Regions from separate parts of the Blautia sp. AF32-4BH genome, predicted to be linked through region 2. Evidence: predicted binding sites of a transcription regulator. Region 2 holds the regulator's gene; each other region holds the start of a gene.
The links. Region 2 encodes HrcA, which represses chaperone genes, less so after heat shock. Its sites were predicted from a motif close to TGTTAGCACTCNNNNNNNNNGAGTGCTAACA; they were not measured.
Positions count from the first base shown of each region.

Region 1 (3,601 bases), on a different contig from region 2:
AGAAGTTAAGGTAGAGGATGAGGTGACAGATGTCATCTGCGAGAACTGCGGCCGCAACATGGTGGTCAAATACGGCCCGCACGGAAAATTCCTCGCCTGCCCGGGATTCCCGGACTGCAAGAACACGAAGCCGTATCTGGAAAAGATCGGTGTTCCGTGTCCGAAGTGCGGAAAAGAAGTGATCCTGCGCAAGACGAAAAAAGGACGGAAATATTATGGATGCGAAAACAATCCGGAATGCGATTTCATGTCCTGGCAGAAACCGTCTGCCAAGAAATGCCCGCAGTGCGGCGGCTATATGCTGGAAAAAGGCAATAAGCTGGTCTGCGCGGACGAGCAGTGCGGCTATGTAGAAGCACGCGAAAAGAAAGACGAAGACTGAGAATGACAAAGCGGTCTGTACTGGTGAAAAACTGGTGCAGGCCGTTTTTTTGCTTATCGCGGCGGAAAAACAGGAAGATCCGAAAAAATTTAGCATGAATTTTTATAAAATTTATAGTTTTCTGAAAAATATATTGATTTCCGGAAAACTACATGATAGAATGAGCTTAGTTTTAAGGGTTGTCTGAAAAAGGCATCAGTGTGCATTTTTTTCGGCGGATACGCCAAAAAATGCAGAAAATAAAGAAAGGAGAAGAACATGAGCGTACAACTGCTGGATAAAACCAGAAAAATCAACAAACTGCTTCATAACAATCACTCCACGAAGGTCGTGTTCAACGATATCTGTGAAGTCCTGATGGAAACGTTAAGTTCCAATATCCTGGTGATCAGTAAAAAAGGAAAAGTGCTGGGCATCAGCCTTTGCCCGGGCGTGGAAGAAATTACGGAGCTGATCGAGGATAAGGTGGGCGGTTATGTCGATGCCGCATTAAACGAGCGTCTCCTCGGCGTACTCTCCACAAAAGAGAACGTCAATTTACAGACCCTCGGCTTTGAGCGGCCTGGTGTAGAGCGCTACACCGCAATTATCTGCCCGATCGAGATCGCCGGAGAACGCCTTGGTACCGTATTTATGTACCGCTGCACCCCGCAGTACGATATCGACGATATCATCGTCAGTGAGTACGGCACAACCGTTGTCGGACTGGAAATGATGCGTTCCGTCAACGAGGAAAATGTGGAGGAAAACCGCAAGGTTCAGGTGGTTAAATCCGCATTCAACACGCTGTCCTTCTCCGAACTGGAAGCCATCATCCATATCTTTGATGAACTGAACGGGGATGAGGGCATTCTGGTTGCAAGCAAAATTGCAGACCGCGTCGGCATCACAAGATCCGTCATCGTAAATGCCCTCCGCAAATTCGAGAGCGCAGGCGTCATCGAGTCCCGTTCCAGCGGTATGAAGGGAACGTATATCAAGGTATTAAATGATTATATCTTTGATGAACTCGACGAGATCAAAGCAAGAAAGAACCTGAAAGGAAAGGGCGATGCCCATCCGGACGAGGCGAAAAAATAAAAAAGTGGAATGTAGAAAAGAATCGGAGCCGTTTAAGAATGGCGCCGTTTCTTTTTGTGCAAAAAGCATTCGGGGAGCGGAAAAAAATGGTATCATTCCCGTTTTTAGGAATAAACTATAATTAGATTCTAAAGAGAGTATAAAATATGAAAAAATTGCCAAAATAAGAAAAAACGAGGAAATAAGAGAAATTAAGAGTTATTACGAGAGAAAAAAAGAGAATTACAAAATTCATGCATTTGCGAAATGAGGTGGAAAACACTATAGTAAGAACCATCAAGTAGCACTCGAATGAACTGAGTGCTAATAAATAAAACTGAATGAAATCTTGAAGGAGGAAACATAAATGAAGTTAGTACCTTTAGGTGACAGAGTTGTATTAAAAGAGTTAAAAGCAGAGGAAACCACAAAATCCGGTATCGTACTTCCGGGACAGGCACAGGAGAAACCGCAGCAGGCTGAGGTTATCGCAGTAGGACCTGGAAAAGTAGAAGACGGCAAAGAAGTAAAAATGGAAGTTGCAGTCGGAGATCAGGTAATCTATTCCAAATATGCAGGAACCAACGTCAAACTGGAAGATGAAGAGTACATCATCGTAAAACAGGATGACATTCTGGCAGTTGTAAAATAAAGAATAATCAAGTAAAAATCAGGAGGCATGACAATCATGGCAAAAGAGATTAAATATGGAGCAGAGGCAAGAAACGCTCTTCAGAATGGTGTAAACCAGCTTGCAGATACCGTACGTGTAACCCTTGGACCGAAAGGAAGAAACGTTGTTCTGGACAAACAGTACGGCGCTCCGCTCATCACAAACGATGGTGTTACGATTGCAAAAGAGATCGAGCTGGCAGACGGCTTTGAAAACATGGGCGCACAGCTCATCAAAGAAGTTGCTGCAAAGACCAACGACGTAGCAGGTGATGGTACCACAACCGCAACCGTTCTGGCACAGGCTATGGTAAACGAAGGAATGAAAAACCTGGCAGCAGGTGCGAACCCGATCGTTCTTCGTAAGGGAATGAAGAAAGCAACCGATAAAGCTGTTCAGATCCTTGCAGAGATGAGCCAGCCGGTAGCAGGCAAAGAGCAGATTGCAAAAGTTGCAGCTGTTTCTTCCGGAAGCGAAGAAGTAGGCCAGATGGTAGCTGACGCTATGGAAAAAGTTTCCAAAGACGGCGTTATCACCATCGAGGAGTCCAAGACCATGCAGAACGAGCTGGAGCTGGTAGAAGGTATGCAGTTCGACCGTGGATATATCTCCGCTTACATGTGCACCGATATGGAGAAAATGGAAGCCGTTCTCGACAATCCATATATCCTGATTACCGATAAGAAACTGTCCAACATTCAGGAAGTTCTTCCGCTGCTGGAGCAGATCGTACAGAGCGGCGCAAGACTGCTGATCATCGCTGAGGACGTAGAGGGCGAGGCTCTCCAGACACTCGTGATCAACAAACTGCGCGGAACCTTCAACGTAGTAGCTGTCAAAGCACCGGGATACGGCGACAGAAGAAAAGCAATGCTCGAGGATATCGCAATCCTGACCGGCGGCCAGGTGATCTCCGAGGAAGTTGGTCTGGAATTAAAAGACGCTACTCTGGAAATGCTCGGACGTGCAAAATCTGTTAAAGTTCAGAAAGAGAACACCGTTATCGTTGACGGCGCCGGCGCAAAAGATGCCATCGCAGCAAGAATCGGCCAGATCAGATCCCAGATCGAGGAGACCACTTCTGAGTTCGATAAAGAGAAACTGCAGGAGAGACTGGCAAAAATGGCAGGCGGCGTAGCTGTTATCCGTGTAGGTGCAGCAACCGAGACCGAGATGAAAGAAGAAAAACTCCGTATGGAGGATGCTTTAAATGCAACGAGAGCAGCCGTAGAAGAGGGTATCATCGCAGGCGGCGGTTCTGCATACATTCATGTAACAACACAGCTTGCAGAGCTGATTGACAGCCTGGACGGCGACGAGAAGATCGGTGCAAGAATCGTACAGAAAGCACTCGAGGCTCCTCTGTTCCACATCGTAACAAACGCAGGTCTGGAAGGCGCTGTTGTGATCAACAAAGTAAAAGAGTCCAAAGTAGGTGTTGGATTTGATGCATACAACGAAGAGTATGTAGACATGATCCAGGCTGG
Region 1 covers NZ_QTVL01000001.1:428,214-431,814, forward strand. The annotation lists gene topA (type I DNA topoisomerase) at 1-382, shown strand, start outside; gene codY (GTP-sensing pleiotropic transcriptional regulator CodY) at 641-1,462, shown strand; gene groES (co-chaperone GroES) at 1,809-2,093, shown strand; gene groL (chaperonin GroEL) at 2,130-3,601, shown strand, end outside.
Region 1: a site for HrcA is predicted at 1,741-1,771, ahead of groES (co-chaperone GroES). Genes of this name have one in related genera too.

Region 2 (3,601 bases):
GATCATATGGTCGCAAATTGGAGAATGGGGCGGGAGAGAGAAACGGCGGGGGAAGACAGCCTGTGCAGAAAACAGAAAAATATGTACGGCAGAAATGGGGGAACGAATGGGAAAAGCAGAAAGAATAGAAATAGAAGATTTTGTCCAGAATATAGTGGAACGGATGGAGACGCCGGAAGCGTTTGAAAAAATGATCAGCCGGGAGGAAGAATGCGAAGCGCAGGGGCGGGAGAGCCGTCTGAGGGATGTGCTGAAGAAAGAATGGCCGGTGGACGAAAAGGGAGAGCGCATCTATCAGATCACTAATATATATGAAGAAAAAGCAGAAGAACTCCTCATTGTAGAACTGTATACCGGCATCCACCTGGAAAACGGAGTCCCGTGCGGGCATTTTACGCTGTATCTCTGCGGGGAGCCGGACGGATGGAAACTCAGCGAAACGCGGATGATGGAATATCTGCAGAATCTGTAAACGAAAAAGCAAAACAGGGAGGACAGGGAGAAGAAAAACTGTCCTCCTGCTTTTGCTGCGGCGGAGACACCGGAAAGTCAGGATCCATACGGCCGCTTCTCATCGCTGATGCCGACCAGATAATCCAGACTGACCTGATACAGCTCCGCCAGACGGATGGCAATGGAGATCGGCAGCTGCCGGACGCCTTTTTCATATCGGGTATACACATCGCGGTTGCAGCCGAGATAGTCGGCAACCTGGCGGATCGTCAGATCGCGGTCCGTGCGCAGATCCTCCAGTCTCTGATATTTCATGATTCATCACCTCTGAGAAAATGCTACTAAATGGTCGTATCGAAATGGCAGAATCCTACCATACGGCTATAGCGCCTTTGAAACAGTAGAATGCAATAAAAAAGAAAAGTCAGATTCCTTTTCAGAAAGAAAACGGTTTATACTTTTTTCACAATTTCTTCATAGAAAAACCGGGAAAAGGTGTTGACAAACAAAAGGCAGAGTGCTATCTTAAGAGCATAGATGTTAGCACTCCACTGAAACGAGTGCTAACAGGACTATACAACAGGAAGGAGCTTATCTTAGTGGATACAGAATTGGATGAAAGAAAAAGAAAAATATTAAAAGCGATCATCCAGACGTATCTGGAAACGGGCGAGCCGGTCGGCTCAAGAACGATTTCCAAATACACGGATTTGAATTTAAGCTCCGCCACAATCCGGAATGAAATGTCCGATCTGGAAGAGATGGGTTACATCTTACAGCCCCACACTTCCGCAGGACGCATTCCTTCCGATAAAGGCTACCGCCTCTATGTAGATGAGCTGATGCGGGAAAAAGAACAGGAAGTTGCAGACATCAAAAACATGGTCATTGAAAAAACAGACCGAATGGAAAAAGTTCTGCAGCAGGTTGTCAAAGTCCTCGCTTCATCTACCAACTATGCAACGTTGATTACAGGACCGGAATATCACAGAAATAAAGTGAAATTCATCCAGCTCTCAAAAGTCAATGAAGAGCAGCTCCTGGCCGTCATCGTCGTAGAAGGCAACCTGGTGAAAAACCAGATGATCGACCTAGACGAGACCATCAACGATGAACAGATATTAAAGCTGAACCTGCTTCTGAACACACAGCTCAATGGCCTGACCATTGAAGAAATCAATCTTGGCATGATCAAGAAGATGAAAGAGCAGGCAGGCATCCACTCCGGCATCATCAGCAAAGTGGTCGATACCGTAGCGGAAGCCATCGCAGTCAGCGAAGAAGATGTGCCGGTGTACACCAGCGGCGCAACCAACATTTTCAAGTACCCTGAGCTTTCCGACAGCAGCAAAGCCAGCCAGCTGATCTCCACATTCGAGGAACGGCAGAAACTGGTCGATATGATCAAAGGAGCTGCCGAGGAGCAGGACGGAGAGGAAAATACCGGTATTCAGGTATACATCGGAAATGAATCTTCGATGGAACCCTTACGGGACTGCAGCGTGGTCACCACCACATACGATATGGGAAACGGTATGCGCGGAACAATCGGTATCGTGGGACCAAAGCGGATGGATTACGAAAATGTGGTAGATAACCTGAAAACATTAAAAGTTCAACTGGACGCCGTCTTCAAAAAGCCGGACACAGGTGAGTAGAAAGGTGGAATGATCAGTGAGCGAAGAAAATAGAAAGAAAGAGGAAACCATGGAAGAACCTACACGCGAGATGGAAAAAGAAACCGGAGCAGAGACCGATCTGCCGGAAACCGAACCGGCTGCGGAGCAGGAAGAAGCAAAGAAAGCAGCAGAGGCAAAAGAAGCGGAAGCTGCAGAAGAAACTGCTGAGGATGGCAAAGAACGAAAGTTCTTCAAAAAGAAAAAAGATAAAAAAGATGAGAAAATCGAAGAGCTGACTGACCGCCTGACCCGTCAGATGGCAGAGTTCGATAACTTCCGCAAACGCACCGAAAAAGAAAAAGCAAATATGTATGCCATTGGAGCAAAAGACATCATCGAGAAGATTCTTCCGGTTGTTGACAGCTTCGAGCGCGGACTTGCAACGGTGGAAAACCCGGAGGAAGATCCGTTCGCAGACGGCATGAATAAAGTATACAAACAGTTTACCACAGCACTCGATGAACTCGGTGTAACCGTGATCGAGGCCGTTGGAAAGGAATTCGATCCGAACCTGCACAACGCAGTGATGCATGTGGAGGATGAGGAAGCCGGCGAGAACATCGTCGTAGAAGAGTTCCTGAAGGGCTACATGTACAAAGGTTCCGTAGTCCGTCACAGTATGGTCAAGGTGGCTAACTAAGCCTTGAAGATAAATAAATAGAAATTAAACCATTTTTTAGCATAATTCATTGAGGAGGAAACAACAATGGGCAAAATTATTGGTATTGACTTAGGAACAACAAACAGCTGTGTAGCCGTTATGGAAGGTGGAAAACCAACCGTTATCGCAAACGCAGAGGGTGAAAGAACAACTCCATCTATCGTAGCATTCACAAAAACAGGTGACCGTCTGGTCGGCGAGCCGGCAAAACGTCAGGCTGTAACAAACGCAGACAGAACCATCCGTTCTATCAAACGTGAGATGGGTACTGACTATAAAGTAGACATCGAAGGAAAGAAATACTCTCCGCAGGAGATCTCCGCTATGATTCTTCAGAAACTGAAAGGTGATGCAGAGAACTACCTTGGTGAGAAAGTAACAGAAGCAGTTATCACAGTTCCGGCTTACTTCAATGACGCACAGCGTCAGGCAACCAAAGATGCCGGTAAAATCGCAGGTCTTGATGTAAAACGTATCATCAACGAGCCTACCGCAGCAGCTCTGGCATACGGACTGGACAACGAAAATGAGCAGAAGATCATGGTATACGACCTTGGCGGCGGTACTTTCGATGTTTCCATCATCGAGATCGGTGACGGCGTTATCGAAGTTCTTTCCACAGCAGGAAACAACCGTCTGGGCGGCGATGACTTCGACCAGAAAGTAACAGATTATATCCTTGCTGAGTTCAAGAAACAGGAAGGCGTAGATCTTTCCAATGATAAAATGGCTCTGCAGAGAATCAGAGAAGCAGCAGAGAAAGCAAAGAAAGAGCTTTCCAGCGCAACTACAACCAACATCAACCTGC
Region 2 covers NZ_QTVL01000005.1:79,315-82,915, reverse strand. The annotation lists gene DWZ44_RS07960 (hypothetical protein) at 107-472, shown strand; gene DWZ44_RS07955 (helix-turn-helix domain-containing protein) at 550-768, opposite strand; gene hrcA (heat-inducible transcriptional repressor HrcA) at 1,053-2,111, shown strand; gene grpE (nucleotide exchange factor GrpE) at 2,161-2,772, shown strand; gene dnaK (molecular chaperone DnaK) at 2,839-3,601, shown strand, end outside.

Region 3 (3,601 bases), on a different contig from region 2:
GTTGCACGGCACAGGGAGTAGTTCGGGTCTTTTTTGTTCAGCCAGTAATACTCATCAAGAACGGATACACCAGGTGTCTCAATTGACGGGATGCTGTGGAACAGATCCCACAGGCACTCGAAGTGGTTTTCCATCTCACGGCCGCCTCTCATGATGTAGCCGCGGGTCGGATCGTAGATACCGTCGCAGGCACCGCCGGCGATGTCCATGGCTTCCAGAATGTGGATGTGATCGCCTTTCATCTGGCCGTCTCTTACAAGGAAGCACGCTGCTGCGAGGGCTGCGAGGCCGCTTCCTACGAGGTATGCGCTCTTCTCATCGACGCCTTCCGGTTTTTCCGGTCTTGCGAAGGCTTCGTAGTTTCCGTTGGTGTAATAAATGCCTTTGCTGTTTTTCCTATCTTTTCCGCGCTCGGTGTTGCGGTAATCATTCTTTGGTTCTGATGTTACAGTGGTTTTCTCCGCTGCTTTTTTTGCTTCACTCTTGTTTTTTGCCTGCAGCACTGCTGCTCCAGCTCCGATGACTGCTGCTGATGCGATTCCGACTTTTAATCCTTTTTTTGACATAGACGTTCATCCTTTCTTTTCTAAATACGACTGCCGGAATGTTTTTTCGAATTTCCGGTTCGTATAGGTTATGCTGCTTTCTTTGTTTTACAAGTTTCTATTTGTGTTGCCATTGTCTGTTGACAATTTGAATCTTACTTCATTTTTCCCCGCTTTTCCATTTACAAAACAGGGCGGATGATTAAATTTTTATCATCCGCCCTGTTTTGTAAAGTGTAACTATATTTTATTTCTTTTTTCAAAATTTCGGATGGAATTGACGACATTTCCTTCCATCGTGCGGTGCATTTTTTCCGCAATCATATGGTAATCCACTTTCATTCCGTCTTTGATCCAGTCGAGCATGACACCGGTAAAGCTATACTTATAGAAATCTGCGATAAAACTCTGATCCGCCTCGGAGATGCCGGTTCCCTTTGCTTTTTCCTGTACGACACCGTACAGCAGATCGTGCGTCAGATGAAAGAGATATGTTTCGATCTGCTCCCGGCTTACAGAGTGATAGACATTCATAATAAATGGTTTATTCTCGAGCACTGCCTCAAAAATCTGCTGCAGGCCTTCCTGCCATGTCTCATACGTTTTCTTTCCCTGCAGCGCCTGCGTCGCATCCTCCAGGCACGACCATTCGACAAGATCATAGATATCCTTAAAATGATAATAAAACGCCATCCGGCTGATGCCGCAGTCTGTCGTCAGATCGTTGATCGTAATTTTGTCCAGCGGCTTTTTCAAAAGCAGCTTTTTTAATGACGCTTCCAGCGCCGCCTTTGTCGCATTTGTCATGTATTTCCTCCATTTTTCTTTTATGTACCCTCGGAATCTTTCTGTTCGAAACGCTTCTATGCTTTTTCATTGTAGCATATCCATTCTCCAGAAACAACTGCGCAGCCCTTCTGATCAGACTTTACAAAAAGTTTAGAAAGTACCGTAATACCAGTAAATTCAATACTTTCCGTCGTTCTGTTAGCACTCTTTTTTCTCGAGTGCTAATTTCCCCTTGACTTTTCCCTGTGCCAGTATTACTATAACTATCAGAGCAGTAAAAAAGCTGCAGACATCTAAAAAAGCATGATATCCCCGCTTTGCTGGATCAAAATATTTTTATAAGAAAAGGAGTGTGTTTCTCATGAGTGCGAAACATGGAAATCTTTCAATCAACAGCGACAATATTTTCCCGATTATCAAAAAATGGATGTATTCCGACCACGATATCTTCGTCCGCGAGCTCGTTTCCAACGGCTGCGATGCCATCACCAAACTGAAAAAACTCGACGGCATGGGCGAATATACTCTGCCGGATGACTACAAAGCAGCCATTCAGGTGATTGTAAACCCGGATGAGAAAACCTTAAAATTCATCGATAACGGTATCGGTATGACCGCAGACGAAGTCGAAGAATATATTACCCAGATCGCCTTCTCCGGCGCTACCGAATTTCTGGAGAAATACAAAGACAAAACGAATTCAGATCAGATGATCGGCCACTTCGGTCTTGGTTTCTACTCTGCTTTCATGGTAGCAGATGAAGTTCACATCGATTCTCTTTCTTATAAAGAAGGATCCACCCCGGTACACTGGACCTGTGACGGAAGCACCGAGTACGATATGTCCGAGGGCAGCAAGACAACTGTTGGTACCGAAATCACTCTGTTCCTGAACGAGGACTGCCTGGAATTCGCAAACGAATACCGTGTCCGCGAAGTTCTGGAAAAATACTGCTCCTTCATGCCGGTTGAAATTTTCCTGTCCAAAGCAAATGCGCCGCAGGAATACGAGACCATCGATGAAAGCGAATTAAAAGACGACGACGTTGTCGTAGAGCACATCCACGAGGACGCAAAATACGAAGAGAAAGAAAAAGAAGACGGAACGAAAGAGCAGGTTGAAGTTTCCCCGGCCAAAGAGAAAGTAAAAATCAACAAACGCCCGGTTTCCATCAGTGATATCCACCCGCTGTGGACCAAACATCCAAACGAGTGCAGCGATGAGGATTATAAAGAATTCTACCGCAAAGTCTTCAACGACTACCGCGAGCCGCTGTTCTGGATCCACCTGAACATGGACTATCCGTTCAACCTCAAAGGTATCCTCTACTTCCCGCGTATCAACACCGAGTACGATTCCATCGAGGGAACCATCAAGCTGTACAACAACCAGGTATTTATTGCCGACAACATCAAAGAAGTCATTCCGGAATACCTGATGCTCTTAAAAGGCGTCATCGACTGCCCGGATCTGCCGCTGAATGTATCCCGAAGCGCACTGCAGAACGACGGATTTGTCAAGAAGATCTCCGAGTACATCTCCAAGAAATTCGCTGACAAGCTCTCTGGCATGTGCAAAACCGACCGTGAGAATTACGAGAAATACTGGGATGATATCAACCCATTCATCAAATACGGATGCATCAAGGACGAGAAATTCTCCAAAAAGATGATGGACTATATTCTGTTCAAGAACATCGACGGAAAATATCTGACTCTTGAGGACTGCATCAACGAGAATAAGAAAGAAGAAGCTCCTGCAGAGAACACCGAGGAGAAGGCTGAAACTACGGAGAATACCGAAAATACGGAAAACGCTGACGAGAAGAAAGAGCCGGAAAAAACGACTGTTTACTACGTCACCGACGAAGTTCAGCAGAGCCAGTACATCAACATGTTCCGCAGCCAGGGCATGGATGCTGTCATCCTGAAACACAACATCGACTCCGCTTTCATCACCCATGCAGAGCGTTACAACGAGCATGTAACCTTCCAGCGCATCGATGCAGATCTGACCAACGATATGAAAGACGAGTCCGGTGAGGATCTGACCGACGCTACAAATGCTCTGACCGATCTCTTCCGCAAAGTCCTCGACAAGAAAGACCTGACCGTCAAAGTTGAGAACCTGAAAGACGAAAATGTATCCTCCATGGTAACGCTTTCCGAGGAGAGCCGCCGGATGCAGGATATGATGAAGATGTATGGCATGACCGGCATGGATCCGTCCATGTTCGGCGGACAGGAAACCCTGATCCTGAATGCAA
Region 3 covers NZ_QTVL01000002.1:368,102-371,702, forward strand. The annotation lists gene DWZ44_RS04520 (oleate hydratase) at 1-566, opposite strand, end outside; gene DWZ44_RS04525 (TetR-like C-terminal domain-containing protein) at 786-1,352, opposite strand; gene htpG (molecular chaperone HtpG) at 1,696-3,601, shown strand, end outside.
Region 3: a site for HrcA is predicted at 1,531-1,561, ahead of htpG (molecular chaperone HtpG). Genes of this name have one in related genera too.

Region 4 (3,601 bases), on a different contig from region 2:
ATGATCGCATCCGAAACCTTGGTGACTGCTTCATTCTGGCCGATAACTCTCGTGTGAAGTTCATCTTCCAGGCCGAGGATCTTAGTTCTCTCGCCTTCGGTCAGTTTTGCAACCGGGATTCCGGTCCAGCGGGAGACAATTCTGGCAATCTCTTCATCCGTTACACTCTCGTGTACCAGTGAGAGATCTTCATTTTTAACTTTTTTCTCTTCTGCTTCCAGCATCTGCTGTAATTTCGGGAGTTCACCGTACTGCAGTTCAGCGGCGCGGTTCAGATCGTAATCATTCTTTGCTTTCTGGATCTGGCGGTTCATGTCCTCGATCTGCTCACGCAGTTTGGACAGTTTCTCAACGGAACTCTTTTCATTTTCCCACTGTGCCTTTGCAGAATTGAAGGTATCCTTTAACTCAGCCAGCTCTTTCTGCAGTGTTTCCAGACGCTCGCGGCTCAGATTGTCGGTCTCTTTTTTCAGTGCGGCTTCCTCGATCTGCATCTGCAGAATCTTACGGCGCTGCTCATCCAGCTCGGCCGGCATGGAATCCAGTTCTGTCTTGATCAGAGCGCATGCCTCGTCGACCAGGTCGATTGCTTTATCCGGCAGGAAACGGTCGCTGATGTAACGGTTCGAAAGGGTTGCGGCTGCAACGAGGGCACCGTCGGTGATTTTTACGCCGTGGTAAACTTCGTAGCGCTCTTTTAAGCCACGCAGGATGGAAATCGTATCCTCTACGGTCGGCTCATCAACCTGAACCGGCTGGAAACGGCGCTCCAGGGCGGCATCTTTTTCGATGTACTGGCGGTACTCATCCAGCGTTGTGGCACCGATGCAGTGCAGTTCGCCTCGTGCCAGCATAGGTTTCAGCATGTTTCCGGCATCCATCGCGCCGTCGGTCTTTCCGGCGCCGACGATCAGGTGCAGCTCATCGATGAACAGAATGATTTTTCCGTCGCTCTTTCTGACTTCCTCCAGAACAGCTTTCAGACGCTCCTCGAATTCGCCGCGGTATTTTGCTCCGGCTACCAGGGCTCCCATATCGAGGGAGAAAATGGTTTTATCTTTCAGGCTCTCCGGTACATCGCCGTTGGCGATTCGCTGGGCCAGGCCTTCTACGACTGCGGTTTTACCAACACCAGGCTCACCGATCAGAACCGGATTGTTTTTTGTCTTACGGGACAGGATACGGACAACGTTCCGAATTTCGGTATCACGGCCGATAACCGGGTCCATTTTCTGGTTTCTGGCTTTTTCTACGATATCCTGGCCATATTTTTCCAGGGTGTCGTATGTTGCCTCCGGGTTGTCGGTGGTAACTCTCTGGTTTCCGCGCACGGTGCTTAATGCCTGCAGGAAACGTTCTCTTGTGATGCCGTACTCCTGAAACAGTTTTTTCATGGACGGGCTTGGGTTTTTCAGCATTGCCAGGAAGAGGTGTTCTACGGAAACATACTCGTCTCCCATGGCTTTCGCCTCATCCTCAGCATTTATCAGTGCTTTATTCAGATACTGACCGATATACGGCTGACCGCCGGATACTTTGACGCGGTCGTTCAGCGCCGTCTCGACACGGTTCAGAAAATGATCTTTGTTGATTTCCATCTTTTCGATCATTTTCAGAATCAGGCTGTCGTCCTGATGCAGGAGGTTATACAACAGATGCTCCTGCTCTATTTCCTGGTTGCCGAAATCGTATGCGGTCTTTTCCAGGTCCTGTACAGCCTGCAGCGATTTTTGTGTGAATTTACTAATATTCATAATCGGCTTCCTCCTTATCTATTTGGGTGCTAACATTCGCTCCGAACAAAAAGAGCGTTGATGTGAATTTTCTTTTCTTTCTTTGTTCTAGTCGTACTATAACACTAGTTATTAGCACTGTCAAGAGGTGAGTGCTAATTTTTTTTATTTTTCCCGACGCTCCTTTTCTCCCTCCCCCCCCCTAAAAGATTTTTATTCATCGCCGTACACAGCAATAAAATGAATCAGTGCCTCTGTTTCGGAACTGGCATACTTTTTGGCAGATGCTTCCAGCGGCTGTGATTGATATGCTTCAAACGAATCGCCCTCGTCGCGTCCAGATATGTAGCGATTATCATTTAGTTTCCACTTCCTCATTTCTTCAAAATAAGCAGTATTCGCCATTTCCGAATTCCAGTCCATTCGCTCCAGCAGATAATACTCCATTCCATGATAACATTCTTCGCAAATTCCCGTAAAAAATTCTTCTGCTGTCTGAGATGTTAAATGCTCTGGAGCATACCATATTTCGTTCTCTTCATTATTATATAATGCAACGCAATTCGATGATCCTGTCTCTTTCACATACAGCGGAATTTCGGGAATTCCAAGTCGTTCTGTTTCAAGCCGTACCATCTTCTGCGCTGCAATTGTTCTTTCTTCCAGTGTTTTTTGCCTCCATTCGCTCTCCTTTAAGCTCAGCAGAAATTCTTTATTTTCCTGAAAAATGTTCTCCTGATTCTGGACGAGATTATAGTCCTTTTTTCGTTCGTAAAGTTCTGCCACTCCGGACGGAGACTCAAGCTTCCAATATATCATCATACAAGTCGGTACCATACTCACGCATACTGAAACAAACAGAAATGCGTTTAAGTCACTTCTTTTTAATCTCCAGAATTTTTTCGGAGAATATTTTCGTTTTTTTCTATGTAAATCTCTTAAAACCGTAACAAGAAATATCCCATCCAGCACTGCAAGAAACAACACAATTTTCAGTGAATATTGGGCAAATAAAAACAGCATCAGTATGCTCGGCGGAAATGTATAGAATAAAACTTCATTTGCAGTTCCATCTGCGCAGTAGCTTCGAATGGGTGAGGCCAGCCACAAAATCAGGCACAGCGCATAGGCAAAAAGCATTGTCCCCGACGAAATATGGACGGAACATTCTGTAATATATACCTCAACCTGTTTCACATACATCACATACAAGATACAGATCGGATATAAAATCGAGCTTTTGCTCAACCAGTATGCCGCTGATTTTCTTTCCCGTCTTCTTTTCTGTTCCTCCATATCAGATCCCCCCTGATTTTTCTTTTGTTTTATTTGAAATACTTGTATGTTTATTTTAGCGTAATTTTTCGTTTTTGCCTATCCTTCGTTTTTCAGTTGAATCTTTCTGTAAAAACCAAAATTGCGAAACCCTGTTTTGGCAGGACTCCGCAATCTCTTTTTCCTATTTACTTTATGATACATGACGGGCAGCATATTTCATTTTCTGGTTTCCGGCGCATTTCTTAAAATACTGCCGGATCGCATTTTCGTTCATATCGTTTCCGATAAACACAGCCTGGCCGGCGTTTTTCTGTTCTGTGCCGGTGATGCTGTAGCGGTGATCGGCGACATCAAATTGGAGAAACTGGTCTCCGGCTGCGAACTGTCCTTTTGCACGGATGATATTTCCAAACGCTCCGCGAATGATCTGTTCCAGAAAACACCACAGGGTTTCCGGTGCCTCCATTCGGATATTTTCGAAGGAGAAGGTCTCCGGCATCTTTTCGCCGCTCTGCGTATCCTGTACTTCTTTCTCATATCGGCCGCCCAGCAGCAGGCTCTGGTAATCTTCCCGTGTCATCGTGGATGCA
Region 4 covers NZ_QTVL01000015.1:5,705-9,305, forward strand. The annotation lists gene clpB (ATP-dependent chaperone ClpB) at 1-1,754, opposite strand, end outside; gene DWZ44_RS14825 (hypothetical protein) at 1,947-3,029, opposite strand; gene DWZ44_RS14830 (CobW family GTP-binding protein) at 3,202-3,601, opposite strand, start outside.
Region 4: a site for HrcA is predicted at 1,864-1,894, ahead of clpB (ATP-dependent chaperone ClpB). Genes of this name have one in related genera too.